4 regions of the Paenibacillus cucumis (ex Kampfer et al. 2016) genome follow, and region 1 is predicted to be linked to each of the others. Evidence: riboswitches for the same ligand, from Rfam matches in the RefSeq annotation. Region 1 holds a riboswitch; each other region holds the start of a gene.
The links. Region 1 has a riboswitch for cyclic di-AMP ahead of H7T88_RS01460 (C40 family peptidase). Riboswitches for the same ligand answer to the same signal wherever they lie in the genome.

Region 1 (7,300 bases):
GCACCGTGCAATTCGACGATAATGAAATGTGACTTTTTGAAGGAAATTGGGCCTAATTTTTGAAGTATGACTTTGCATGGCCTTAGATTTCCTTTATAATGGGGTTATGTTAGGGAGAGGAGGCAACACCATGGGGAACCAACCGGCAACAGAACAATTCTTTATTGATAAGCTGGCGGAATCGAAAGTTCATTTTGAACGTGCCCTGGATTGTAAACATACGGAATTCGATGACCTTTATCCCTATATGATTGAACATCCTCAATTTTTCTGGTACAAACGCTATGTTGCCTGGTCAGAATTACTGACGATTGTAGGCTTGTGTGAAGAGTTGTCCTTCTCTTGGAAAGAACAATTTACACCGCACCAAGTAGAGTACCTTGAAGAACGTGTGATGTCCGCCAAAGTGCTTGATTTTTGGTTCGAGAAGAACGACAGCAAAGAGCACGCGCAGCGGTAACTCTCAGTCGGGACATTTTTTTCGAATGACATGACAGTCCAATACAGTCACGTGAGACCTAAATGACTTTTCATTTAGGTCTCTTTTTGTAAAGAAATTTGAGTATAGGAGTTATGACATGATTAGTGATACAGAATTGGATGCCCTGCGTTTGTCAGGGGAGAAGGTAAGAGTAGTGCGGGATGAACTGGAGTCTAATGATGTAACGGGCATCGTGGTAGCCTGGGATGATGAGCAAGTACTTATTCGCAGGCAAAATCGCCGTGTTGTGAAGCTGGATCGGTCTTACCGTTATCAGCTGTTCAGTGAGCCTCGTCAAAGTGTTTTAAGTGAATAAATGACATGAGTGCTTAGCTTAACGGATTCACGTTACCGGAAAGCTCCTTCAAAGAGAATGTCTGCTACACCAAATGTTTGGAATTACCATCAGGATCAGGCATATTTGCGACGCACGCGAGAGAAGATAGGTACAGTGGAACAATTCGCTGTATTTACAGCCGAAAGGGTGTGTTGCAAGTCATGACATTGATGAATGATAAAGTTCATGCGTATAAGGATCAGATTGGCGCATTAAGCGACGTTCTCCCGGATGTGGTGAAATCATATCATGAGTTTACGGGAGAGTGCTTCCAGCCGGGTGTGCTTGACGCCAAAACCAAGCAGTTAATTGCGCTAGGTATCGGTTTGTTTGCTAATAACGAAGTGTGCACGTTCTATCATGTGGAGGAAGCCCGGTCCAAGGGAGCGACCGATCAGGAGATCATGGAGACGGTAGCTGTTGCTGGTGCAGTGGGCGGCGGACATGCTCTGTCACAGGGAGCAATGAGGGTGCAGAAGGCGCTCCATTAGTGAATGAAGTAAAACAAAAATTAACAAGGTCATACACCTCTTTAATAGAGGCGTATGACCTTGTTTTTTTATAGCTCATCTTTACTTTCTTTACTGTAAGGAGGTAGCCAAAGGCTACTCCCCGTTCTTTAAATTCAATTAAAGTTTACCCAACATTTTGTTATACATAAATTGACCTGTCACCCGTCTTGCGGTTACATAACGATCACTGAAATACGGATTGGACAACTTGGTGATGCTGACACCTTTGCTGCTGGAGGCATGTGCGAATTGACCTCCACCGATGTATACTCCTGTATGTGAGATGCCTCTACCTGTTGTGTTGAAGAAGACCAGATCTCCTGTACGAATGCTTGCTTTGGAGACAGGTGTTCCGGCTTTCGCTTGTTGTTGCGACGTGCGAGGGAGCTCAATGCTATATTTGTTGAAAAGATATCTCATAAACCCGGAACAATCGAAGCCAGCCATGGTTGTGCCGCCCCATTTGTACGGGATGCCTGTCATATTGTTAACCATCGTATTAATTGTGCTTGCCTCTGTGCTTGTTGCCCCGGATGTAAATAGTACAGCAGCCCCAAAAATGGAAATAATCAGTTTTTTCAAAATCAATGTTCTCCCTTCGATGCCTACGGAGTTAGCTAAGGGTTCGGTAGAAGGTTCCCTATATTTCCTATGTATAAGAATAATTCACCCAAAATGGTTCCCCCGTTTTCAATCCTGAAACTCGGCAAATGAATAATTAAGTTTTTGTAACTATTTGAAACTATATTGCATAAATGCGTAATTGTCAAACCTGTTTAAAGGTGTTCATTTAGCCTCAATGTTAGCGGAATTATCGATTTTAGTTATCATTTTGTTGAAATTAGGGAGTTAAAGATTACAAAAAAGTCATTTGTGTTTCATATGAGAGAACTTGGATAATAAACAAGATTGTTATGAGCTAAAAAGGAAACCATTCTGTTTAACAAATTTTTTTGGTTTGTTGCATATATTGACAAAAATATATTTATTGCATATTATAACCATATTAAATACATAATTTGTATTTAAATTGTTTTCATTGGAATATATGTGATAAAGGTAATCAAATTTGTGAATGGGGGAGAGTGTTGTCGAGTGAAAGCAAAAAAATTAGTAACATTTGTACTGGCGTGTTCTATGGTATTCTCCGTAGCGGGAATGGCTATCCTTCCTGTACCGACCGTATCGGCAGCTGATGCTTCCGGTACAACGGCGAGTATGTCCGATATCTTAAAGAATCAGCGCCCTGATGGAGGCTGGAGAAAAGATTACAGTCAGACGTCAGGTGAATGGGCCAAATCAACGATCGATAACAAAGCTACATACTCAGAAATCAGAAGGCTAGCAAGTGAATTCAAAAAAACAAATGATCCGCGATACTCTGCTGCAGCGGTCAAGGGCATCAACTTTTTGCTTAATATGCAGTATTCCAATGGCGGTTGGCCTCAAGTCTATCAAAGTTCCGGCTATCATAAACATATTACCTATAATGATGATGCGATGATTAATGTGATGTACATGCTTGATGAAGTCGCAGGACGTAAGGGGAACTTCTCCTTTATCGACAGTTCTCTTGCAAATCGCAGTAAAAATGCAGTTTCCAAAGGAGTCGATGCTATCCTGAATACCCAGGTGGTATCCGGTGGGAAGTTAACGGCCTGGGGACAACAGCATGATTCCAGTTCACTTAGACCTGCGGGAGCCAGAATCTATGAAGTGCCTTCATTAACGGCAGGTGAAAGCGTGAACATTGTGAAGTTTCTGAAAACGAGACCGGCTAATTCAAGAATCACTGCATCTATCAAAGGTGCCGAAGCCTGGTTTAATAAAGTGAAAATTACAGGATATCGGTATGAGAGAGCGAATGGGGATAGCCGAATTATTGCTGATTCCAGTGCATCACCGATTTGGGCACGTTTCTATGAACTCGGTACGGACAAACCGATCTTTGTGGGACGTGATGGCGTTGTGAAATATAAGCTGAGCGATATAGAAAAGGAAAGAAGAGGCGGTTATGCATGGTACGGCAACTGGCCGTCCAAGCTATAGAAAATTGTTTATTTAACCAATTTTCTAATAAGTCCACTACTTACGGATATATAAGCTTAATCTGAAGCAGGCCTGATAAGTGCGAATCGGATACATATCTGTTTCGCACTTATTTGGTGATGAATAGATGTGTTGACATGTTAAACTACGCGTGGTATATTAATTCTTGTCGCCGATATTAGTTGGAAAGATACAATATATGCGGTCGTGGCGGAATTGGCAGACGCGCACGGTTCAGGTCCGTGTGGGCTAACCCCCCGTGGAGGTTCGAGTCCTCTCGACCGCATTAGATAGAAAAAGACCTCTTAGCAATAGCCTAAGAGGTCTTTTTCTATCTAATGATATAAAGAACAATCAACAGTCTTTAATTACAGTATTGTCTCAAAATAGACGAGTAGAGCAACTTAGGTCTATTCCACATGGGAGCTTGGCTACTTTTTGCCCAGCTAAAAAAGAAAAAGGTTTAGAATCAGATAACTTATGATGCTGCTGTCACCGTAATGTTATCAATGTTGGGTCCCTCTGTACCTGTTGTTACGATTCGGAGTGTATTCGTACCTGAATTCATAGGTACTTGAATTGTTTTTTCACCCCAAGTAGACCAGCTTCCTGTTTGAGTAAAGGGCTCATTACTGAGTACTTTTGTGCCATTAACATAAATATCTAGAGTCCGCGTACCACTTTCCAAAGCGTAACGAAACTTTACATTTTTGGTGCCTGTGATTGTGTTATTGATATCATTCCATTGGATTGCGGAGCCTGTATAAGCGTTGAAGTTAACATATCCAGAACCGGTGAAGCCCGGATAAGCTGTTTCAATGACTGCATCCGTAAGTGTTGTTCCTGTTTCGGCCTCATATGTGGTGCCCGTGCCTACATTGCCGCCACCGTTGCCGCCAGTAATATTAGCAACAAATGTTGTTACACTCTGTGCTGGGAGTTGAGCTGTGAATGCGCCATTGGAAACGTTAATTGGTGCAAGACTTGCCAGATTACGACTGCTGTCTGTTACATACGAAGATACAGTGGATGCATTGCCATTTTGCAACACAAAGCGTTGACTTTTTGCCGAAGTGCTACGGTTAATGGCTACGATGACGACCTTGTTATCACCTTTGTAAGCGGACACGTAAGTATTTGTATCCGGATTTTTGGAAGCATCTACTCTGACATAGCCTGGGCGAACAAATTTGGAGAAATGGGCCATATTGTATCCGCGCTTACTGATTGTACCGTCTTCCTTCATTGGTCCATATTGCCTGCGGATATACCACCATACATAGGCTTGGAAGTCGCCTTCAACCATGGCATTATGCATGTGGTAGGAGACGTCTAAGGCTTCCGGCCAGCGGTCAGCGGAATTGTTGTCACTGTTTGGATAGTACACTTCGGTCATCCAAAGCTCTTTGCCAGCTCCTTTCTGTTTGAAAAGAGGATAAGCAAAATTGTTGACCTGTGTTCCATACAAATGCGCTCCCAAAATGTCCATGTTAGCAAGTGCTTGTGGATCATTCAGGATTGGGTCGGATATGTTTTTCAGGTATTGGAAGGATTCTGGAGCCATGACTTTGGTACCTTGGATGCTACCTGCATTTTCTTTCATGAAACGCAGGATTTCCTGTGGAGTCCACCAGGTCCAGTCATGGGCATAATCCGGTTCATTTTGAACGGATATGGCATACAGATTCACGCCGTTATTTTTCATAAATGTTACAAAGTCATTCAGATGTTGTGCGTAAGCAGCGTATTTGTCATAACGTAACCGCTTAGCATTGGTATCACCATTTCGATTAAACGTCTCAACCATGCTGCTTGGAGGGTTCCAAGGCGAGGCAAAAACGATAGCTCCCTTTTCAATCGCACGTTTGGCTGTAGCAACTTCAAGAGCCCAATTATTGGGGTTCGGGTCTACCCAGATTCGGAGTACAGAGAATCCTAGCTGATTCTGATCATTTCCGAAAGCGGTTTCACGTTGTGCTGCAGTTAAGTCACCAACCCAAACCGGATGGTTGATACCACCAAAGCCACGGATTACTTGTTTTTCCGAGGATAAGTTGATGTTGGCGTCACTTGCTGCAGATACGTTGGTTGGAGTCAACATTAGGGGGAGGGCAGTTAAGCAGGCTAACAACAGGTTGACTGATTTTTTAAATTTAAACCTCATCTTCAATGTGTTCACTCTCCTCAATATAGATGTGACTTGCGAAAGCCTGGACAAGAAAAATAAATTTCTCGGCATAACTTCGAAAAGGGAGGCATCACATCCTCTCAGAAATGATTGGGATAGATCTTTTGACAAAAAAAGGATTTGTTTTGTAAATTCTACTATATTATTCCTGTAAAAAATACCCGATATATTGCAGTTGTTTGTAATTTTTTATGTTTTTTTGACTCGAATGCTATTTTCATAGGATAACAGCGTTGTTTAAAATTTATGTCAACCGGTTGACATATTGAATCATCAGCGTTTATGATAAAGCTGTATTCAAAATGTAAACGCATTCATAACAAACATCAGGGGGGAAGTTAAGAAATGAAAAAGACGTGGGTACCGTTTGTTGGCGTATTGATACTGATGTTGGTCATTACCGCCTGTTCCTCGGGTAAAACAACGGATTCTTCAGCAAAGGGCTCTGACAAACAGGCTGGAGAGGCTTCAAAAGAGGTGAAATTGACCTTTTTTAACACATCCGCAGAAGTCAACGGTGTTTTTGAGAAATTGTTCAAGACGTATCATGAGCTGCATCCTGAGGTAACCATTGAGCTTATTCCTACCCCGATTGGTGGAGCGCAGCTGGAGAAGTTCCAATCCTTGCTTGCTTCAGGCAATCCGGCAACAATTGCCAATCTGGATGCAGGCACAATCTTGCAATATAAAGACAAATTCCTCAATCTGGATTCGGAAAAGTCAACGTATGAAGGGTTAACGAAGCCTGGTGCGGTAGATGGAGCGCTACTGGATGGTCAGTTTTTGGGTATCCCATGGACAGCACAGGGGTATGGCCTTTTATACAATAAACGGGTTGTAGAAGAGGCGATGGGTGGCTCTTTTGATCCAAACAGCATTAAAACTCGTGACGATCTGGAAGCTGTTTTCAAAAAAGTAGAGGCGGCTGGCAAAGCACCTGTCATGCTTCATGGCGCAGATTGGTCACTTGGAGCGCATTATCTGGGACTGACCTATTCTCTTCAATCTAAGAACGTGGAAGACAATCGTAAGTTCGTAAAAGACTTGGAAAATGGAACTGCGAAGCTCGCGGACAATGCTGCATTTAACGGATTAATCGATACCTTCGATCTGCTGAAAAAATACAACGCACGTAGTAAAGATCCACTCGTGGCAGATTACACCAAGGATAGTACGGATTTCGCCAAAGGAGATGCGGCTTTTTATTTCATGGGTGACTGGACATGGGCTGTTATAGGTAATCTGGAAGGCCGCGACAAAGAGTTTGGCATTATCCCTGTTCCGATTAGCAACAACCCTGAAGATTACGGAAATACTCAAGTAGCTTACAGTGAACCGAAACTCTTTGCTATTGATAATTCAGGTTCTACGGAAGAACAACAGACTGCAGCCAAAGCATTCATTCAGTGGATGGTGACGAGTGATGAGGGGCAGGATGCGATTGTAGCACAAATGGGGCTGGCACTGCCATACAAAGACGTCAAAGTGAAAAGCAGTAACATTTTATCTGAAGCAGTGAGTAGTTACGTAGACCAAGGTAAAGTGTTGAATATCAGTGTGATTAATTATTTACCACAGGATTATTGGGCAAAAACGGGTGCATCAATGCAAAAATATTTGGCAGGTGTAATTGATCGAAATGGACTGGCAGAGGAAGTGCAAGCTTACTGGGCTAGTCAGGCAGGAAAATAGAATTATAAACGTTCGAAAGAGGATGTGCATCCATACAGGGG
Region 2 (7,300 bases), on a different contig from region 1:
TCAGCCGCCATAGACGGTTTAATCCACGCAACGTTGCGGCTGCATCACTGCTACCGCCGGCAAGGCCAGCAGCTACCGGAATTTTTTTATCCAGATGAATGTGGACCCCTGTACGCACGTTGTAACGTTCTTTAATTAGTCTTGCCGCCTGAAAGGCCAGATTCTTCTCATCCAGCGGAATATAACCCGCTTGGCTTGAGATGACAATTGTATCTCGAGGAAGTTCCGACATCTCCAGTCGATCCGCCAGATCAACCATCGTCATGATCATTTCAACTTCATGAAATCCATCACTTCTTTTATGTAGAACATCCAACATCAAATTAATTTTAGCAGGCGCTTTTTCGTAAATTTTCAAGACGTTCACCCGTCCTCACCTTTTCCCTAAGACAACTTAACATATTATATCAAAATGGGGCTGTCAAGTCATTTGTATTCCACATCTATGGGGAAAAAGCGGGGTGATTCCTGAGAATTGCCCCGCTCTCCAAACTGGATGAACCTGATTATGATTTACGCGCTGCTTGCTCAGCCATTTGAATCGCTCGTTTCACCATGTTACCGGCATCCTTGGCTTTAATTCCGCCCCAGCCTTCCTGCTGAACGGTATCATAGAAACCCAGATCCTTCGCCAGCTCGTACTTCAGTTCCTCCGACATGACACTTCTTCTTCTTCGACTCATGAACCATCCTCCTCCAGATCTTATTCAAGACACAATGAGTCCCTGCAGTTCGGGATTGTTCATCCCCAAGCCCCAAATCCTGGTTTAACATTCCCGTCTTAACAGGGAGCTTTCCCAGGACCTGTCCACATAGTATGCCGCCTGCATTCCGTAGTCATTCCTGCATACAAAAAAGCGACCCACCTATAAGTGAATCGCCCGTAAACCAATGCTTACGTCTCCATGTTGTAAGAGCTAGTCTCACTGCCCGGGTCAAAGACCATGACTTCCACAGACTCCGTAAGTATATCCGCATAGCTGTATGATACTCGCTTGAAGGTTTCTTGTTCCTCATCAAGCTTTACAATAAAAACAGAAGGGTACGTTTCTTCCAATACACCCGTACGCTCAATCGTCTTACGGCGGCCACCATTAGCCCGCAGCGTGATTTTCTGACCAATATGTGCATCGAGATTGCGTTTGATATCCAACAGCGTATTTTTAGCCATTGTGGACGTCCACCTCTTTTCTTGTCCATTATACTGTATTTTACAGTCATTGTCAAATCAAAGCTAAATATTATATCAGCACTAAAAAGTCGTTGTCAATGAATTTTTTCGCAAAATAAAAAAGCCCTTTTCAGGGCCTTTTTCGAATCGCAATGTGAACTTCACATGACTTCATCATTGTACTGCCACATGAATAAATCATACTGCGGATGGATTCACTTTTAGCGTAGATAGATCATTAAGTCCCGGCAATCCTACCCGGTAACTTCCCTTCGTTTCCACACCGCCTACACCTTGGATGCCGCTAATCGTGTTATGCAGTATATCATTCATGTTCAAGGTATCACGAACAGACGTGAAGGAAGCCTTAGCAGCCACGTAGACCGGATCAAGCGCATGAATGAGAATTCGCCCCGGCGAACTAGCAAAGTTCGCACCCGCGCGTAGCAATGCCTCAAAGTGAGACTGACATGCTCCTGCAATAATCGTCAGCGCATCCAAATGGCGCTCGTATTGCCTTGCAACCTGAATAGCCGAGACAAAGTTTTGTGAATTTTTATAGCTCCCCAGACTGTAGAGGTCATAGGGCTGGCGTGTCTTTAACACACCATCATGACCCGTGATCACAACGATATCCGGACGAACCTTGGGTAGCAGACGATATAACGTATCAGCCATCGCTGACTCATGTACATACTGCCCTTCTGCAGGAACACGAAGCTGTTCATACAGATTCATACTTTTCTTGAGATAATTCGGGTCGCCATCCAAATGCAGTACCTTACCAGGCATTTCAAAATAGGCGGGTTCTTGCTGTGCAGTCCATTCTTGCATCAGGCCTTCCCGGTTACGCTCAGCCTGCTCCATGCGATTCTGCTGCAAGCGTGAGAGCGTCTGATGAGCTTTAATATGTGCCTGGCGTGTCTTAGCACTCTGTGGTTCATAAGGAACCTGTATCAAATCGTTCACCGGGGAGTCTGCCAAGAGCCGGAACTCAGTCCCTTTAATGACCGCAGCGTCCGACTGGAGTCCTTCTACCCGGAAAGTCACATCGCCGCCGTATGACTTCCGAACGACCAAGTCTCCGATATTCATCACCATTATCACCTCTACCCCATCGTATGGGCAGAGACCCGGATTGGTTCATTGAAATTAAAGCTCGCCGCGAACCCCAGCCTCCCACATCACGGTGCTAAGGGTCGCATACTCCTGTAGACTCAATGTCTCACCACGCCGTGAAGGTTGAATGCCTGCCTGTTCTAACAGGAGGTCTGCCTGTTCCCTGTTCTCCTTGGTGAAGAAACGAGCTTTGAGATTATTGGAGATTGTTTTTCTCCGCTGGGCAAAAGAAGCCTGTACCACCTCGAAATAGTGTGCTTCGTTCGGAACCTGTACTGGTGGGTGCTCACGCACCTTCAGCTTAATTACTGCAGACTCTACATTCGGCTGTGGGATAAATACCGTAGGCGGCACCACACAGACCAGTTCTGGCATACTGTAATACTGCACGGCGATGCTTAGGCTACCATAATCTTTGGAACCTGGTGCAGCCGCCATGCGCTCGGCTACTTCTTTCTGAATCATGACCACAATGCTATCCACTGGCAACTTTTCTTCCAAAAGCTTCATCATGATTGGGGTCGTTACATAATAGGGCAAGTTCGCTACTACACTTACCTTATCAACGGAGGCAAAGTCCGTAGCAAACAGTTCTGCCAGGTCCAGCTTGAGTACATCTCCATGATGAACACGTACGTTAGGGTAGGGTTCCATCACTTCTCCAAGAATCGGTAACAGGCGCTGGTCAATCTCAACAGCTGTAACAGGGCCAGCTATACGCGCAAGGCGCTCTGTAAGTGCTCCAATACCCGGACCAATCTCCAGCGCTCCCTTGGACTCGTCCAAATCAGCTGCGCCTACGATTTTGTTCAATATATTTTGATCGATCAAGAAATTCTGACCCAGACTTTTCTTGAAGGAGAATCCATGCCTTTGAATAATTTCTTTGGTACGTTTGGGTGTTGCTATTTCAATGGTTTGCTCCATATCCTTCATATGCTCACATTCCTTCACGTTCAATTTGCGCTAATGCAGTGGAGAACTCTTCTCTTGTAATCTGAAATACACTCAGCCGTTTATGGAACTGCTTGCCGTTACAATACCCGATACCAAGCAGATTGCCCATCTCCATACGGCGTGCGGCTGCTTGCGGGTGTATGATCAATCCTGCTTCAATGAGGTCCTCCCAATCGATTAGACTAGGTGCACCCTCATAGGATGTGTGTACGCGAGCAAGTGCATGACGAATCGCTTCCGGTGAAGCATTCTCTACCCCGATATCTCCTTTGCGCGTTGCATCCGCTTCTGGAATAAAAGCATGCTTGCAGCCAGGGACCTTATTGGCGATAATTTTGCGGATACGCTCTCCCGCATGATCCGGATCCGTCAGGATAATGACGCCACGTCTCTCTTGAGCAAGTGCAATTCGCTTCAGAATACGCTGATTAATGGCAGAGCCTCCGGTTTCAATCGTATCCGCTTCGACCGCCCGACGAATCGCTACCGTGTCGTCACGACCCTCCACAACAATCACTTCTTTTATCATGTTCCTTTTCTTCCTTTCTAACGCAAAAAGAAGAGGAATATCCTCTTCTCTGCCAAACGGCGGAGGAGACTGAATTCAGACCCCTCCGCCGCATATTCCGCATGAATCATTCATGCAACTATTTTATAGCATTCCCATTTCAAAGTAAAACGATTTTAGTTCGCTTCCGGCTTAACTGGACCAATCACATAGACCGTTTTGCCTTTTTTACGTCCGAAATTCAGGGCGTGCTTCACACTGTCGTAATAAACGTCAATTTTGTTGCCTTTAATAGCGCCGCCTGTATCTTCCGCACGACGGAAGCCGAGGCCCTCAATGTATACCCACCAGCCGATTGGAATGACCTTGGGATCAACTGCAATGGTGCGCCCCTCCGTTACACGAGTACCGGAAGCTGTTTTTGTACCAATACCCGGCTCTTCAGAAGAGTAGGCTGTCATCGATACATTTTTCAAAACTTTAGAGTATTTAAAAGAATTCCCGGAGACCGTAATCACCTTGCTGCCCGAGGCAGATGTTTTCTTCGAGTTCGTTGTTACAGCTTTTTTGGTCGTCGAAGTTTTGGCCGATACCAATTGAACCTCAGGTTCCTTCACAACCGGTTTAGCCTTTGTACCTACCGCAATCACTTTATCTACACGATTGGTGGCGACCGTTTTACCTACCACTTTTTTGGAGACAAGTTCTCCATCTTGAAATACCTTTTCGATATGTTGCACAATTGTGCCTTCCTTGCCTTTCACTACAACACGGTTATCCCCTTGGAACAAACTTGGGTCTGCCGTTTTCACAACCTTGTAAGCAATCGGTTGTTTCACATCCACTGTATGCTTTGTTACACGCACTACACGAATCTTCATATCCGCTTTAATTGCGGTTCCGAGCGCTGGATACACTTTATCATGATCTTCAACTTGAATACCTGATTGCTGAATTACACCCTGTACCGATGAATCGGTTGTATAAAGAGTCTTGGTGTCTCCGTCTGCCGTGATTTTAACTGGAACGGCCCGCTCAATAACGATTCGGTCTCCGTCGGTAATCGCCCCATTCATGGGCATGGATACCTTGTCGTGAGGGCTGACTGTGATTGACTGCTCCTCCAGCATTTCCTGAAGCATTCCTGTACGAGTCTCTACCACTTGAGCTTTGCCGTCAATAACCAGTGAAACCTGCTTCCCGGCCTGACCGTAAACGACTAACAAGATCATGATTGCAAGCGCAATTGAGAATATCGCGATCAATGCCATTTGACGCAAGTTCTCATGCTTCCACCGCAACGCGAAAGACTTACTGGATGATCGTGACTCATGGGTCTCTTCTGGTTGGAATATGCCCACTTCTCCGTCCTCCTTCATAGCCTCGCCGTCTAAAGTAATGCATGATGTCTTTGACGCGACTATAACAATTTTTCTACAGAACACAGATCAGAGATAATGACCGGTTCTGCACCATGAACCCCTCTTCGCAACATGATGTCATCCTCCTGAATACATACCGTATGATGACAATATTTCTTTTATTCAAAACAAAAAAAGCCAAAGAAAGAGTGTAAGAGACCCTTTCGTGGCTTCCGAATGATTTTGAATATCGGAAATTCATGCACGAGGTTGCCTCTCTTTTTCCGCTTGCGAGGTTAGCTGTCGGGTTCGGGCGAAAGAGAGCCGCCCTATCTTAGGTCACCCGCTCATGGCGGACGCCCTTGAATTCACCCCGAGACCCAAAGAAGAAATCAAATACGGCTTCGCAGAACATTCCGCTGCTTTTGGGTCAGCGAACGATGCGCACCGGCTAGAATCACCGATGTTTAAGCCCTATTGGTTCCCCCGCTCTCCGTTAACGGAGACTCAGCGAGATTGATTCATGAAAGTAATGTTGTCTCATCGGAAAGTGTCCCTTTGTTCATCCCCCGAACATCTGTCCAATTTTCCGCGCAACAATTCACTGAAAAGATGATATCCTGTTTTGATGCATGTTGTAAAGCACGGATCAAGTACGTTTTTCTAAATATTTGGTTAAAATATTGTAATATTCTGCAATTATTCGAGACAAAGAGCAAATTACCTCTCTGTATCTCCCTTTTTCACCCGATTTACTCGTTTTCTTATCGAATCCCAAATCGTTCCATGGCATTTTTGGTGGTAATTGCAGCAATTTCCTCTACCGAAATGCCTTTAATTTCCGCAGCTGCTTCAGCAACCAGACGTACATGCGCTGTCTCATTTCGTTTTCCACGATAAGGATGCGGTGTGAGATACGGGGAGTCCGTTTCTAAGAAAAATCGATCCATCGGAACCTTGGCGAGCACCTCTTTCGGTTGCTTGGCATTTTTGAAAGTGACCGGTCCTCCGAAGGACAGATGGAACCCTAAATCCAGACACATTTTCGCCGTTTCCCAGCTACCGGAGAAAGAATGCATCACACCTCCAACCTCACCAGCCTTCTCCTCACGTAAAATACGCACAATGTCCTCATGAGCATCCCGATTATGGATGACGATAGGCATACTCAATTCACGTGCCAATGCAATTTGTTGTCGTAATACGCGGTGCTGTACCTCCTTAGGGGAAGTGTCCCAATGATAGTCTAGACCGATTTCTCCAATTGCTACCACTTTCTCATGTTTGCACAATGATGCAATCCATTCGAGATCTCCCTCTTGCATCGTAATGGCATCCACCGGGTGCCAGCCTACAGCTGCGTGGATAAAATCATACGTTTCGGCCAGTTTGATCGTTGTTGGAATCGTCTCCCGGTTAAAGCCGATATTAATCATGCGAGTAACTCCGGCCTGAACGGCCCGTTTAATCATGTCCTCTCGGTCTTCGTCGAATTGTGGTGCATCCAGATGAGTATGTGTGTCGAATAACATGCTTTCTCGTTCTCCCTTCATGTCGAAAGTCAAATGCCGATGATTTTTTCATGGGAACTCCCTTATTCTTGTACAGGAATTCTTGCGTTTGAATTTCAAATTTATTTTTTTGCATCATTAAATGATTGGGACAAGCATCAATTTCAGTATTTTCAGTTTTAGCACTCAAGCTACTATATATAGAAGGAAAATAAAAAGTCAAATCAACATCTTGCAAGAAAAGGCGTTAGAAACTGTATAATTACTCACTCGAATTACAAAATTATGTCGATCTACACATCCTCCCCATTAAAGCAGATTACTGTATCATGTAAAATAGCTCTCTTAGAAAGTCTTTTGATATCAAAATGTTTCACCCTGCTGCATCGACTCAAGCTTATAGAAAATAGGGGCGTATATGGGACGGTAATTCATGAAGGATGGCATCCACCTTGTTTTGCGGATAGTACAGATGATGTTTGCCCAGATGAAGTCCACTGATGGAACGAACAATATCAGAAACTTCTGACAGCTCATGCAACTTGTCCTGCCGATCGAGCAGAAGAATTTGCTTATCTGTGGATTGATCTGGACGAAACACATCATACGGATTATCCGTCGGAAAATCAATTTCAAGATCGTACTCGGGATTCAATCCTGCTTGTACAAATGC
Region 3 (7,300 bases), on a different contig from region 1:
CGATCTTTAGTCTCGGGTGTAGGCAACATACATGCATCGTCCTTCCCAAACCAGCGGTACCGATTGCGCGCAACCCAGTTGTATACTGCATTACGAATGAATTTGGGCACAATAACAAACACATAGAGTAGCGGATAAGGAAACTTGAGACCTTTGGCCAACCTTAACGCTGCTGTGGAGCGTGTATAGTATTTTCCATTTTCAATCAATACAAACGTATCCATGCTGTCAGTTCTCAGACCACCCTTCTCCAGCAATCCTTTCGCCACATCCGACTGCAGTGAAGCAAAGTGATATTTCCCTTCCGGGTCACGCTTGATAATCCATTTCGTTATTCCTTGGCAAAAGTTGCATACGCCGTCTACAAGAACAATTGGGTGCCCCTGATGCTTATCCTCTTGGTCTACTGTCATATGATCGTGGCCTCCTATATGGTGCTGTTAGATTACTTACCCATTTTGAGCCAACTTTCCTCGCCTAACCTAAATTTGATCCACCAATCTCTCTGGCAAAATAGAAAAAAAGCGCAGGCTCAGTGCCTACGCTCATAACTGTCCGACAATTACTCAGCCAGTGCTTTTTCCATCCACTCGTCGTTAATCATTTGTTGATGCAGGTCACCTGACCATTGATCCATACATTTGCAGATGAAGTCTTTACGACATACAGGACAAGGTGTTTTCTGCAGACGGCTGATCGCAGTCATTTTCCAATCCGGAGATTTGGAGTAGAATACACGGCACTGTGTACCATCCACCAGTTTCATCGTAAATTCGTACAATCCGTCTTTTTCGTTTTTGCTGGCTACTTGCAGTTGTGCAATGCTTGGTCTATAAGACATGGATATCACCCGTGAATTCAAATTTGGTTCATGCTAATGACACTGACACTTTCAGTACTAAATCATATTAAAGAAATTTCAGGTCGATGTCAACTCACGCATGTCTATCCGCCGAACAGTATATCCAGAATTGTGCCAACTTGCCCTTGTTTCTTGCCTTTCAACACGTCCGGGTTAAACACTTCCACATATCCACAGGCCGTACAGCCTACAAACAAATAATGGTTATGCTGGATATCAAACACCTTACTGAGCCCCGCTCCTGACATAGAGACTTCTTTAATGTTGCATTCCGTCCCCCGGCATTTGGTGCATACAAATTTCCTCTCAATCATCTCTTCAATACTCATCGCCGTTCCCCCTTAATGGAATATGTGGCATGAAGTGACTGTACGTTTATGTAAAAGAGTACGACTTAATACCGAGAAATCCTCCTCCGCTTTCAGATTAGGTGAATTCTCAGGTGATATATGTTGGAAAACAAAACCCTGCTGAGCTACCAGCAGGGCTTGTGTGCTTGAAGATCAGATATCACTGGATACCTTGCTCTTTGTTTTACTTGTGCCTTTCAAAGAGAAAGAGCGAGAAATTCTTCTATCTATTAGACAACGTTGAGTACAACGTCAATGTTGCCGCGTGTTGCTTTTGAATACGGACAGAAGTCATGCGCCTTGCGGGCAAGATCTTCAGCCTGGCTGTGATCCACTCCCGGCATACTTACATCCAGACGAACCGCTAGCTTGAATCCGTCATCTGTTGGATCTTTGCCGATCGATACGTTGCTGGTTACAACGACATTCTCCAATTTCACACCTGCTTTGCGTGCCACGTTAGCCAGAGCGCTCTCGTAACATGCACCGTATCCAGCTGCAAAAAGTTGCTCGGGATTTGTACCTTCTCCACCTGCACCGCCAAGTTCTTTCGGCATTTTCAGATCATGTTGCAGCACACCGTCCGAAGAAGCCACCGAACCTGTTCGTCCACCTTTTACTGTCGCTGTTGCTGTATATAAAGCTTCCATCAGAATCTCTCCTTCGTTAATAAAGTTTTGACTGCCTACAATTCATTTTAAACTTCTGGCTCGATTTGAAACGTCTGATTGTGTACTTTATCAGCTTTTACATTTGGCTACATTTCATGCGTACATGATAAAAGTCGTATCTTTTTACGAAATGGGTACGATATAAAGAGGCTCTTCGAAAAATTCTCCTTTTTTTGTCCGACTACACAAAAGTTGCACTAGACAAAAATTATTGAGGGTGTACAATGTAAACATGAACATAAAATTTTAGATATATGAGCACTCGTATTTATCCCGTTTATTTGCCACAGCATTTGTGCTAGAGCACATCCTAAAAATGAATTTATTCCGGCTACAGGCCGGCCACATCTTATTGTAAAGTCAGGTGATCCATGTATGAGTCAAAAAAATCCGTTCAATTCTCCATCCAGCGAATATGCGTCTGCTTCCGCAGCTACGATGGCCCCCTCGCTAGGTGAGGCACACAGTTCCATGAAAGTACCCAAAAATGCGGCATGGTGGAAAAAGTTCCTCGCCTTTGTCGGTCCAGGGTATCTTGTCGCTGTTGGTTATATGGACCCCGGCAACTGGGCTACGGATATCGCAGGCGGCTCGCAATTCGGTTATACGTTATTGTCCGTCATCCTTTTTTCCAACATGATGGCCGTGGTGCTTCAATCCCTCGCAGGCAAGCTAGGTATTGTCACTGGGCGTGATCTTGCTCAGGCCTGTCGTGAACGCTTCAGCGCTCCCGTTGTCATGATGTTATGGATTCTATGTGAACTGGCTATCGCGGCTACGGATCTCGCTGAAGTCATCGGCTCAGCAATCGCTCTTAAACTTTTGTTTAACATTCCCATGTTGTACGGTGTGATTATTACCGCAGTGGATGTATTACTCATTCTCGTACTACAAAATAAAGGATTCCGTGCACTGGAAACACTCGTCATCGTGCTGATGGCAACCATTGCTCTTTGTTTCGGCATCGACCTATTCTTGGCGAAACCGGATATGGGCGGTGTTCTTCACGGATTCGTTCCTAGCACCGAAATTTTGCAAAACCCGGCCATGCTCTACATCGCCATTGGCATCATCGGGGCTACCGTTATGCCGCACAATCTGTATCTGCATTCATCCATTGTGCAGACTCGCCAGATTGAGCAGACGACTCAGGGCAAAAGAGAAGCTATCCGCTACACCACATTGGATTCAACCATTGCTTTGACGTTAGCTCTGTTCATTAACGCAGCCATCCTGATCGTATCTGCAGCTGTATTCCACAGCGCTGGCATGACACAGGTAGCAGAGATATCCGATGCATATCATCTGCTAACCCCACTGCTTGGTACAACGATCGCCAGTGTCTTGTTCGGCGTAGCTTTACTCGCATCCGGTCAGAACTCAACCCTTACAGGCACGCTTGCAGGACAGATCGTCATGGAAGGCTTCCTGAATATCCGTATCCCGGCGTGGTTGCGTAGACTGGTTACCCGACTGATTGCGATCATCCCTGCTGTTATCGTCACTGCTATTGCCGGTGAGCGCGGCACTGAAGAGTTGCTGATCTTGAGTCAGGTCATCCTGTCCCTGCAGCTGCCATTCGCCGTCATCCCGCTTGTGATGTTCACAAGTGACAAAAAAAGCATGGGGCCTTTTGCAAACAAACTGTGGCTCAAAATTGTCTCTTGGGCTATTGCCGCTATCATCGTTGTGCTGAATGTGTATTTAATCATCCAGACCATCATGCTGTTCTAGTTTATATATGAAAAGGCCGATTCGCTGTTGGTATTGATCCCAACGCAAATCGGCCTTCTTTGTATCATTATTGTGATACGCTCTAATACCCTCATACCTTTAATCTACCCCACACGATCTAACCTGAGACTCATATAGATTTGCCTGCATCCTCATCGGGTATGAGTAGCGGCAGCAGTTCATCTAGGGACTCCACCGTCCAATCTGCACGCTCGTCATCCGAAAGCTCTGGCTGGAACCTTCCGTATCCTTGCAAAATGCGAATGGTGCGTAAGCCTAAACTACGTGCTGGCATAATATCATTATCAATTCGATCTCCAATCATAACCGCTTCTTCCGGCGCGCATCCAGCTTGCTTCAGAGCAACCGCATACAACTCCGGATCAGGCTTGGACACCCCTTCTTCTGCCGAACAGGCCAGGACATGGACATATTTACGAAGTCCGTAGCTTTCCAGCCTCGCTTCAGTCCCAGGACTCTGATTCGCAATGATGCCAATGCGATAGTGATGCGAAAGCTGTTCAAGCACCTTGGTTGCAGAAGGAAACGGTTGCTCCAATTCTTTATGGAATTTCAGCTTGTCCTGAATCTGAATGCGGTGATCTTCATCATGAATATATGTACGTATGGCCACTTTCATGGGCCACTGTTCATAATTACGGTAACAGGTAGCAAACAGTTCTCTTACCGCCTCAATCTTTACTGGATAGCCGTAATCATTCGCTTCCCGAACGAATTGCCCAATAATATCATCTACAGGCTCCCATTCGTCCACCAGCGTATCCCCCACATCAAAAAACAACCACTTCAATCCGGCAATATCCGGCACGCTGATTCCTCCTCGTTAGCTGCAGGTTATCCCTCGCTTCTATACTACCGTACTGTTTCCATAAAAAAAGAAGACCCACGACAAGCATGAGTCTCCTCAAATTCCGTTAGTCTATACCTGCAATTATAACAGGCGTCTTACCTTGGATCAATGTCAATCACAAGCTGCTCACTTCAGCCTCCGGTTTATTGCAGCTATTAAGAAGGAACCCGACTTCTCCATTCAGTGAATACACAATTTTATCGGCGCCCATTCCACGATAAATCCCTTTAGGATGGCTCTGCTCCGTGATCACACACAAGGACTTCGATGTCCAAGAGCGACAAATTTGAAGATAGCGGCATGTCAAGTTCAGACTGTTCTCAAAAATAAATACATTGCCTACACTGCCTTGCGGCAAAAACCATTTCTCAGCAGCTGCTGTATTCATACGGATGACGTGTTCCACGCCAAGACGGCGAAGTTTGCGCTCCTCATCAGCACTGTTCGTCAGAACGGCAAATGGCATTTTTTTATACATCAGCAATTTCACAAATTTACGTCCAGCTTCATTCGGAGCGGTTACCAAAATCATCTCTTTATCCATTCTTCGTTCCTCCCTTGGCGTGAAAAGACAACAAAAAAAGAAGCGTGGGGACCAAGGCCTCCGAAACGCTTCTTAAATAATCCATGACGAAAGCGCCATGAACCAGCGTGCGGTTTGTTGCCTCTCCCTTTAACGCTTACGAGGTTAGCTGACGGATTCGGGCGCGAGAGTCGCCCTATTTCCGGATTTCACCGAAAAATTCACCCCATGAATGTCCGCTGCTGTCATACAGCCCATTCTGTTGGTTCCCCCGTTTTCCATACACAATGAATGGAAACTCAGCGATTAAAACATCGTTCGTAAATCTTGAGTATAAGACCGATCGATATTATCGTTTGTTTCGTTTTTCAGGTACAATTTAATTAAAATTCAAATTACGCTATGAATCATACACCCGTACCATGATCATGTAAAGTGCATACAGATCACCGAATCGCCAGATTTCCGGCAATAACCTTTGATAATAACGCTTACAATGAGGTCATACGCTATCCTTCTCTTCCAAGCTACCTAATTCTCAACCGCACAAAAATTGATTCATGTATTTCTCATCCATTTTGGAGTCCAGCAAGCGAATGGTTATAACAACGCTAAATCCAAATAAGTTTTGCATTATTTAATTGTTTAAAATATAATAAGTATATTAAGAATAACAGGATGGAGGCGTACCCCATGTCAGTCTATGATTACAAAGTAAACACCCTTCGCGGACAAGAGATTGAGATGTCCCAATATCGCGGCAAAGTGTTGTTAATTGTGAATACCGCAAGCCAGTGCGGTCTCACCCCTCAATTCAAGGGCTTGCAAGAGCTTCAGGATAAATTCCAGGATGCTCCGTTTGAAGTGCTTGGATTCCCAAGCAACCAATTCGCGCAGGAAAAAGGATCTTCCGACGATATTGCTGAATTCTGTCAGATGAATTATGGCGTAAGCTTCCCTATGTTTGAAAAAATTGACGTCAATGGTTCAAGCGCTCATCCGCTCTTCCAACACATTACGAAAGAAGCACCAGGCTTGCTCGGTTCCAAAGCCATCAAATGGAACTTCACCAAATTCCTTGTCGATCAGGACGGTAAAGTTGTGAAACGATATGCTCCGCAGACTACACCGGACAAAATCGAAGAGGATATTCAGAAGCTAATTAACAAATAAATATAGACTTTTGAACAAACATATAAACGAAAAAAGCCACCTATAAAGCAAAGAGCCAGAAACTGCTCAAGCTTTTGGGCGGCTTTTTTGCGTCCTCTCTTTTAACACATGTCCTCATCCTAAATAATTCGTCCTTGTTGCTATATGAAAACAAAAAAAGAAGCTCTCCATCACGGAAAGCTTCTCTCGTAAATCTTCATATGATGCGGTCGAGAGGACTCGAACCTCCACGGGCATACGCCCACTACCCCCTCAAGATAGCGTGTCTGCCATTCCACCACGACCGCATGTCGTAAATTATCGGCAACAAAATTGATTATACCGGATTCTTAAACAAAAGTAAAGTCTTTATTAATCACTTTATGAATTACTTTATGAATGACATTTTACTACAACCGGCTTTACTCTAAATTGATAACAGTTCTTCACCCCTTCCTATTCCACACCTCTTGCAAAATTCAGTCATATTTCCTCGAAAATTACATATCATTAATCTGATTCGGCAAAATGGCCAAAGTGATTTTAGACATGGATATATGACACAGATAGAATTTTTAATGTTATATTATATAACACTAATTATGAATTGTATTTAATTAAGTTTTTTATTTTCTCATAAATCATTGACAAAACACGGATATTTATGTGAATATATATATCATATAATTCGGATTTACACATTAAACTTAAGAAAAGATCATCATATGTAATTAAACATAACACAATAAAGCGCAGGAGGCGAATGATCGTGAACCGTGGGAATAAGCTACTCGATTATGCGAAACTGCTTGATCCCTCTGTCCAGGTGGGAGGATTCACCCATTTCTTCGGCATGGACACCCACATCAAGGAAGGCACTATTCGGACAGCTGAGGAACTTGAATCATTTATGCGTTGCCAGTTACACCCCAGTCTCGTTCGTCTAGAAGGTATGGCTATCAAGGGGATTTACACCGCAACAGATCATAAGGATACTTGGCGAATTGCCCTGATCGACAAACTTGTGCATGTACAGCGAACCCCTCCTGAACTTAGAGAGCAAGCAACAATCATAGGCAAACGTTTAATCAAACTGTCTCGCGCCTTGCATCCTTGGATCGACCTTAGCCCGCTTGA
Region 4 (7,300 bases), on a different contig from region 1:
CCCTATCATTATAACGGAAGCCGTCGTTACATCATAGCATTTTGTGGTAATTTTTTGAACTAATCACAAAAGAGAGACAAATTGAAACCATTTAATCGTGAGTTTACTCTCTTGGGCCTTCATAAACCATGCAATGGAAAGGCTTTAAACCACTAGGAGTTTGGCGTTCATATGTATCCTGGATGACAAATCCGCTCTTTAGATATACTTGAATGGCACGGTTATTCCAAGTGAGCACTTCAAGATCAATCTCATTGGATGGATTGCGGCGGATGGCCTCTTGTACGATCGCAGTAACGAAAGCTTTACCAAGACCTTGACCACACAGATCGGGGCGCATACCGAGACCGATTCGTGTGACATGCTGGAGCGGAAAATATTGTGCAAACCCATAAACCTGGTCATGTTGATCCAGGATAATCGCATATTGTTGTTGTCTGAGCTGTGCATCACCGAACTCGACTTCGAGTGCTTTCATCTGTTCCCAAGGAAGCCAGCTATAGATATTGTAAGGTGGGGCGTATTTCCAGCCACATATAAGTTCAGCATGTTCTTCTTGCATCGGTACAACATGAAGTATCAAAGAGGCTTCATTCTTCATATAACAGTGCATGCTCCTTTCTCCAATATCCGTGTCATTGTTCACTCTACAAAAGAGCTGTGTATTAGGCAAGTCTTCATATGATCAGATAAAAATTGAAACAAAAGTCGTGATCATTCCGTTTATATTATAACAGGCTGGGTAAAAACATGATAAGGGCACGGACAAACGAAAGTAGGCGAACGTGTTAGTTCACATACACACCATGACTTGCAACATCGGGAACTACACAGAGTCAGAAAGCATAAAAAAACCGCCGGATACATTCCTGCGGAGAATGTACCGGGCGGTTCTGTTTATACTTCGTATTTCGTTACAGTAGAGTTACATGGTTCCAACATCATGTTGATTACAGCTTGTACCTAGTCAAGGGCCAGTGACTCATAATCGTCCGTGCTCATGATCCGTTTAGCGCCAACGTAGCGGTTAGCCCAGTAGTTCTCACTCAAAGAGCTGATCGTTACACCTTTGGAAGAAGAAGAATGTGCAAACTTGCCACTTCCTACAAAAATGCCTACGTGTGATATACCTTTACCTGTTGTGTTGAAGAACACCAGATCTCCAGGTCTCATCTCCATGCGAGATACGGAATCACCCATGTCGTATTGGGAGCTAGATTGACGAGCCAAATCAATACCTAATTTGTCGAATACATACCGTGTGAATCCGGAGCAGTCAAAACCGTCAAGCGTTGTTCCTCCGCTTTTGTATGTAGTTCCCATTGCTGAATCAATTACTTTATCCATCTTAGAATCTGCAAATGCGCTGCCTGCTCCAAGTGATAATGCAAATGTGAGGCTAAGTACTGCTGCGGTCAGTTTCTTCTTAAACAAGTGATATACCCCTTCCAACGCCTGCGAGGTTAGCTTAAGGATTCGGTTGAAGGTCCCCTATGATCCCTCTGTTTCAAGATCAATTCACCCATAACTGGTTCCCCCGCTTCCCAGGTGCCAGGAATTTGGCTATGCTAGTTATGCACCTGAAAAATGAAAAGAAAATTTAATTTTAAGGATTTAATTTAAAGTTGTTACAAATAAGGATTTAAAGATTACAAAGTTGTTACTAAAAACTCACTGCGCTTATTGTACCAGAGGCTTAGTACTTTGGCAACGTTTAGCAGTAAAATTAACAAAAAAAACCTCGACCTTTGACGGGGAAAGGTCGAGGTTTGCGTATTTATACGTAATAACCAATGAAATGTTTAACATGAGATGGTAACATTTCTTTATTTTTGAAAGCGATCTCAGATGGCGTGTAACATTTTAGTTCAACGTATATGATTTTCATGTCTGGTAGATGTGGACTGCCATAAACGGAAATGACTACATACTTTCCACATACTGAGTAGGCTTCGGGCAAGCGGATAGGATTGTTGCAGGATTAATCCGGATAGTCCTGTCAAGAACCAGGAAGCGGAAGTGAATGCACCAAAGACCACTAAATGCACAACTCCCAGCACCAGCGCAATGCCGATGACAGCAAAGATGCGGCGCACAGCAATCCACAGTCCCTTGAGCGTCCCGTGGATTCGCCCTTCTGCATCCGGGTCAGAAATACCAAACTGCATGTAGAGCACTGCATGATGTACAATCCAGCCATAAATAATCCAGCCTGCTACATATGGAATGCCGGGAAGTAATAAATGAAGAGAATGAAAACTGTCCATTATTGTAGAAAACAATTTGGGCAGAAGCCAGTATGCAGGCAAGAACATGAGAAAGGTACGTATCGTGTGTAGCAATATCATGGGTTTCCATAACGTTTTGATGCCCCGAATAAAAGGAATGCGTTCTTCAGTAGATTGATAATGTTGCAGGGAGTAGAGTAACCCGGCCTGAATAAGTGGACTGATCAGCAGGCGAAGCAATAACATGCCGCCCAAAATCCACAGATAACGCTGGACCTCCGGACCGGACAGGCTGAGCTGGCTTTCCATTTTGAATAAAAGTGTGCTTAGCTCGCCGACATCATCCGTTGGATAACGTAGTAATAGAGGAACGACAGCCGATTGAACCAACCGGTAGATGAAATAACCCCAAGTTAATTGATAGATAAACAAGAGTGCGGCAATAAACATATGCTGACGGACAAGAAACCAGCCTTCACGAATTTTTGCTTTCACTGTCTCCACCTCACCATGACAGACCTCCGAATATGGCTTCAATTAGTTTCGTAGCACTCATGTTCCAGCGGGATTTGACTTGCTCGTCCAGTCCGGTTCTCAGGAAATTGTTCATATGGCGATTTTCGAGCACGATGTCATACAAAGGGTCAGTCATGGCCCAGGTGACAGGAGATGTATATGTCAGTTTATAGGTGACGCGCTCCTCGCGGCCATCCCAGTGTTTGGTTACGGTATGGCCGTCCTCAAACGCAATTCGAACAGGAACCTTGGGAAAGTCACTGCCTTTTTTGATAATGGTGACAGAGGACTCGTACATTTTTTTGCCGTCCTTCTCTATAGAAGAAACGTTGATCTTCTCTACAGCAAAATCGGCCATGCCGTTCCGGTAGACATATTGGTCAAAGTAATCCGCCCAGGAGGTGCGGGTGACTTGCTCAACCACCTTTTGAAAATCACCCGTTGCGGGATGTTTAAAACGATATTTTTTTACATACGTCGAAAGGATTCGTTCCATGGTCTTCGCTCCGACTTGCTGTTCAATGCCGAGTAGCACCAGTTTGCCCCTTGTGTACACGTTGGAAGCATATTGATTCTGTGAGTCAAACTTCCACGAGGGCTGTGTTAGAGGAGCCGGAGATGTGATCAGACCTGATTGTACCGGTAGATTCGGAATCAATCCGTATTCCTGTTCCATCAGTTTATCTTCTGCATAGGAGGTGAACCCTTCATCCAGCCAGGCCTCCTCAAACTCATTGCTCGCAACCATGCCGTAGAAGTATTGATGTCCAATTTCATGAACAACGGTGCGTTCCAGATCGTAACCCGGTGTTGTGTCATCGGCCCCAAAGGCTGTAATGAGAGTTGGGTACTCCATGCCTCCGGCCCCGTTTGCAGCTTTTGGCGGAACCACGATAGATAAGGTGGCATAAGGATAGGGACCAAACCACTTGCTGTAATTCGTTAATGCGGCTTTGGCAGCAAAGAGATACCGCTCCTTCAGATCCTGATGTGCCGGATCAAGGTAGAGTTTAATGCGTACACCGGGCACGTTGGGGGCAGAGAAGGGTTCCTCTGCATACACAAAATCAGGTGAGGCTGCCCAAGCGAAATCATGCACATCATCGGCATAAAATTGATACACTTTCTCACCATTCTTCAAGGCTGCCTGCTGCGTGGGGAATCCGGTTGCTGCCACCTTGTATGTTTCGGGTACTCGGATACGCACACTGTAGATACCGAAGTCAGCATAGAACTCGGAGTTCCCGTGATACTGATGCAGGTTCCAGCCTTCTATGGTACGGCCCCGTCTTCCAACAGGCTCGTAAGCACTGAGTTTAGGAAACCACTGGCCTGCCATGACAAAATCATCTGTTTTGCCCATCCTTGCGAAAATTTTGGGTAAACTTACTTCAAACGATGTGCGTATTGTGATGCTTTCCCCGCCCTTGACGGGTTTAGGGAGACGAACCTTAATCAGCGTTTTGTCTTTGATGTTCCCGTCATCCGGCTGTACATACTGCATCCGGTGTAGCAGAGAGAGCCCATCCTCCGTCTGCATGTCAGTAAATTTCATGGAGCCATAACCATCTGTAGGCATGACATCGCCGCGAAGCTTACCGCCCGATTCTTTCATAAATGTAGTATCCGCAGAGGAGAATGCATTAGGGTACATATGAAAATAAAGTTCGTTCACCGTTTTTTTGCCCGGATGAGTCCATGTTATGGTCTGTGTGCCTTGCAGTTTGTTCCCCTCGTTCAGCTTCACATCCATGTGGTATTCAACCACACGTTTGCTGTATACCTCGGCTGTAGGGGATTGTACACTTTCCGGGGGGGCGGGCGCTCCGTTTTTGGCTGGAGGCTTGCCCGATTCTGGAGCGAGTACGGGTAACTCAGATGAAATGGAGCGATTGTAACCGAGTGTGATCCATACCCCTCCGGCAAACAGGCATAAGGCCAGGGATATGATGAGCCAGCTCTTGGCGCGTCGTGGAATCATCGTTAAATACCTCCCGTTGACAAGCATCTACAGCATGTATATGTTTGCATTGGGCCAATTATTAGTTAAAATATTTGTATCAACTCTTGGAGGCTATGAACATGGACCAAAATGAGCAAAACGGCAAGAAACAGATTGCCTTGAATATCGTGAGTGCAAAGAGCAAGCATAAAGGCTTTGGTTCAGGCTCTATTGATCTGAACAATCTTTCTCCGGTCATCATTGACCAGGGCGAAGCGAAAATCGACATCGGTGCCATGCACGCGAAGAGTAAAGTGGAACGAGGCATTAAATTTTCAACGAATCGTGAAGACGTTCCGAATGGACGTCAGGTATGGCTGGTATGGGTTGCTGTGGATCGTACAGAGCAAGGACAGTTGTATGGCGGGGCAACGGCATGTGAGATGTGGATTGACACGGAAGCCAAACGGGGGTGGAAGCTGCTCGCGGATCACGTCAACCGGATGGATTATGCGATGAAACGCCGATTTATGCTGGATGAGCTGGGACCGGAAGACAAAGCGGCACTGAAGACTCTTCTGATCTCTCATAATGAAGAATGGTGGAATGCTTCCCCGGATGAATTGAAAGAGGCACTTTCCTAACGGGAAAAAAGAAAAAAGCAACAAGCCCCGAACCGGCAGGTTATCCGGTTTCGGGGCTTGCTTTATTTCTGTGATGAAGATGTAGCGAAGGCTTCATACAGTCGCCTGCATATTTATGAATCCTCCATGTAAATATATGGAGTCTGTTAAACCGGCCATCTTCTTGACGCAATCAAGTCATTACGGATATGCGTCATTCTGTCATTCTACCCACCAGCGTTTGAAATCACTCCACCAGGAACGCTTCTGCTCCTGTACCCCTTTTTGGTTCTGTGCTTCACGCGCCTTATCGTCCTGAGGATTGTCCAGTGGCTGCGTCTCGCCACGGCAGACCTCAGTCGGCTCCGTTCCCTGAATAAACACTTCCAGCCGTTTCTCTTCGCAGCCGTTACCAGCGAGTTTTCCGGTTTCAGGGTTAATGTAGACACTCACGACCTGATCAGGTACAGAGAAGATTTTTGGGGGGACACTTGCAAGGGCTTGTTCCGTAAACTGAGCAAAGATCGGGGCTGCGCGGCGGCCATCGGATGTCGAGATCGCCTTGCCCTGATCATAGCCCACCCATACAGCGGTAGACAGCTCTGGGGTGAATCCAACCAACCAGGCATCCGTATTGGTTGTTCCTGTTTTGCCAGCTACCGGACGTTTGATGGTGGCAGATACCCGATTGCCTGTGCCTCCGTTCTCAAAAACACTCTCCATCAGACGTGTCAGTACGTAGGCTGCTGCCGGTTCCACCACGGTGTCTGCTTTGGTCTGCGGAGATTCATACAACACACGCCCTGCCGCATCCGTCACTTGTAAAATAGCTACGGGTGGTGTCCGTTGTCCTCCAGCAGCAATAACGGAGAAGGCGGAGGCCATCTCCAGCGGACTGACAGGTGAAGTACCCAGTGCAAGAGAAGGGACAGGACTCAGCTTGCTTGTAATACCGAGCTTTTGAGCCATGTTTACGACTTGTTCTGGACTGATCTTCATAATCGTGTTGACCGCGTAGATGTTATCAGATGCAGCAATGGCTTGGCGAAGGTCAATCTCACCTAAATATTTATCGCCGAAGTTGCCGGGTTTGTACGTTTTGCGGTCATTATCGTAATGGAACAAGGTAGGCTGGCTGTTGAAAATAGATGCACTGGTAAGCTGCTTCGATTCGAGAGCAGCGAGATACATAATCGGCTTAAAGGCTGATCCCGGCTGGCGTGTTGTTGTCAGCACATGGTTGATCTGATTGGTACGATAATTTTTGCCACCAACCATCGCTTTAATGTAACCGGTGCGCGGGTCAATCGACACGAGTGCGGTCTCCAGCTCGCTTTTCGCATCCATACCTTTGGCAACCGCCATTTCCGCGGCCTTCTGCACTCGTAAATCAAGTGTCGTGTAGATGTTCAGCCCGCCGTGATCCAGCATCGCTTCGCTGATGCCAAGCTCCTTCACTGCAAGACTTCGAATGTAGTCGCGGAAATACGGTGCGTTCTCCACCGTCTTGCGCTCGCCCTCGGGTTTGAAGTTCAGCATTTCTTCGTAGGCGGAGTCCGCTTGTTTTTGCGTAATTTTACCCGTTTCAATCATGGCTTTCAGCACAATCTTCTGTCGATCCTTGGCATTTTTCATATGATTGTAGGGAGAATAATAAGTCGGTCCCTTCGGAATACCCGCAAGCATAGCGCTCTCGGCCAGATCAAGTTTCTTTGCGGATTTGCCAAAATACATCTGCGCAGCTGCCTCAATACCGTAGGCACCGTGACCATAATAGATTTCATTTAAGTACATCTGTAAGATTTCATCTTTGCTGTATTTCATCTCAAGCTGAGCGGTATACATTGCTTCCTTGGCTTTGCGTGTCCAGGTTTTCTCATGGGATAGGTAGAGGTTACGCGCAAGCTGCTGTGTTAACGTACTGGCTCCCTGAGACATTCGCATGTGCTGGATGTTGACAAGGACAGCTCGTCCCATGCCCTGAATGTCGA

Region 2: linked by a shared signal. The riboswitch ahead of H7T88_RS13100 (resuscitation-promoting factor) and the one ahead of H7T88_RS01460 (C40 family peptidase) in region 1 are both predicted to bind cyclic di-AMP.
Region 3: linked by a shared signal. The riboswitch ahead of H7T88_RS21380 (hypothetical protein) and the one ahead of H7T88_RS01460 (C40 family peptidase) in region 1 are both predicted to bind cyclic di-AMP.
Region 4: linked by a shared signal. The riboswitch ahead of H7T88_RS20460 (C40 family peptidase) and the one ahead of H7T88_RS01460 (C40 family peptidase) in region 1 are both predicted to bind cyclic di-AMP.

Annotation. Positions count from the first base shown of each region.
Region 1 covers NZ_JACLIC010000002.1:333,182-340,481, forward strand. The annotation lists gene H7T88_RS01440 (xanthine phosphoribosyltransferase) at 1-32, shown strand, start outside; gene H7T88_RS01445 (hypothetical protein) at 131-460, shown strand; gene H7T88_RS01450 (hypothetical protein) at 579-797, shown strand; gene H7T88_RS01455 (carboxymuconolactone decarboxylase family protein) at 980-1,309, shown strand; gene H7T88_RS01460 (C40 family peptidase) at 1,448-1,912, opposite strand; cyclic di-AMP (ydaO/yuaA leader) riboswitch at 1,918-2,049, opposite strand; gene pelA (pectate lyase) at 2,426-3,379, shown strand; tRNA gene H7T88_RS01470 (tRNA-Leu) at 3,581-3,665, shown strand; gene xynC (glucuronoarabinoxylan endo-1,4-beta-xylanase XynC) at 3,858-5,543, opposite strand; gene H7T88_RS01480 (ABC transporter substrate-binding protein) at 5,913-7,259, shown strand.
Region 2 covers NZ_JACLIC010000022.1:12,018-19,317, reverse strand. The annotation lists gene ispE (4-(cytidine 5'-diphospho)-2-C-methyl-D-erythritol kinase) at 1-358, opposite strand, end outside; gene H7T88_RS13125 (small, acid-soluble spore protein, alpha/beta type) at 507-683, opposite strand; gene veg (biofilm formation stimulator Veg) at 896-1,171, opposite strand; gene yabG (sporulation peptidase YabG) at 1,370-2,266, opposite strand; gene rsmA (16S rRNA (adenine(1518)-N(6)/adenine(1519)-N(6))-dimethyltransferase RsmA) at 2,324-3,226, opposite strand; gene rnmV (ribonuclease M5) at 3,231-3,776, opposite strand; gene H7T88_RS13100 (resuscitation-promoting factor) at 3,932-5,116, opposite strand; cyclic di-AMP (ydaO/yuaA leader) riboswitch at 5,386-5,639, opposite strand; gene H7T88_RS13095 (TatD family hydrolase) at 5,881-6,648, opposite strand; gene H7T88_RS13090 (HD domain-containing protein) at 7,025-7,300, opposite strand, start outside.
Region 3 covers NZ_JACLIC010000038.1:2,524-9,823, reverse strand. The annotation lists gene H7T88_RS21410 (thiol-disulfide oxidoreductase DCC family protein) at 1-413, opposite strand, end outside; gene H7T88_RS21405 (hypothetical protein) at 563-841, opposite strand; gene H7T88_RS21400 (zinc ribbon domain-containing protein) at 946-1,191, opposite strand; gene H7T88_RS21395 (organic hydroperoxide resistance protein) at 1,443-1,862, opposite strand; gene H7T88_RS21390 (Nramp family divalent metal transporter) at 2,259-3,617, shown strand; gene H7T88_RS21385 (HAD family hydrolase) at 3,748-4,446, opposite strand; gene H7T88_RS21380 (hypothetical protein) at 4,604-5,032, opposite strand; cyclic di-AMP (ydaO/yuaA leader) riboswitch at 5,151-5,326, opposite strand; gene H7T88_RS21375 (glutathione peroxidase) at 5,705-6,184, shown strand; tRNA gene H7T88_RS21370 (tRNA-Leu) at 6,389-6,471, opposite strand; gene H7T88_RS21365 (urease accessory protein UreF) at 6,933-7,300, shown strand, end outside.
Region 4 covers NZ_JACLIC010000035.1:17,954-25,253, forward strand. The annotation lists gene H7T88_RS20455 (GNAT family N-acetyltransferase) at 104-601, opposite strand; gene H7T88_RS20460 (C40 family peptidase) at 964-1,434, opposite strand; cyclic di-AMP (ydaO/yuaA leader) riboswitch at 1,438-1,575, opposite strand; gene H7T88_RS20465 (hypothetical protein) at 1,869-2,723, opposite strand; gene H7T88_RS20470 (M1 family metallopeptidase) at 2,734-4,725, opposite strand; gene H7T88_RS20475 (YwhD family protein) at 4,827-5,330, shown strand; gene H7T88_RS20480 (transglycosylase domain-containing protein) at 5,532-7,300, opposite strand, start outside.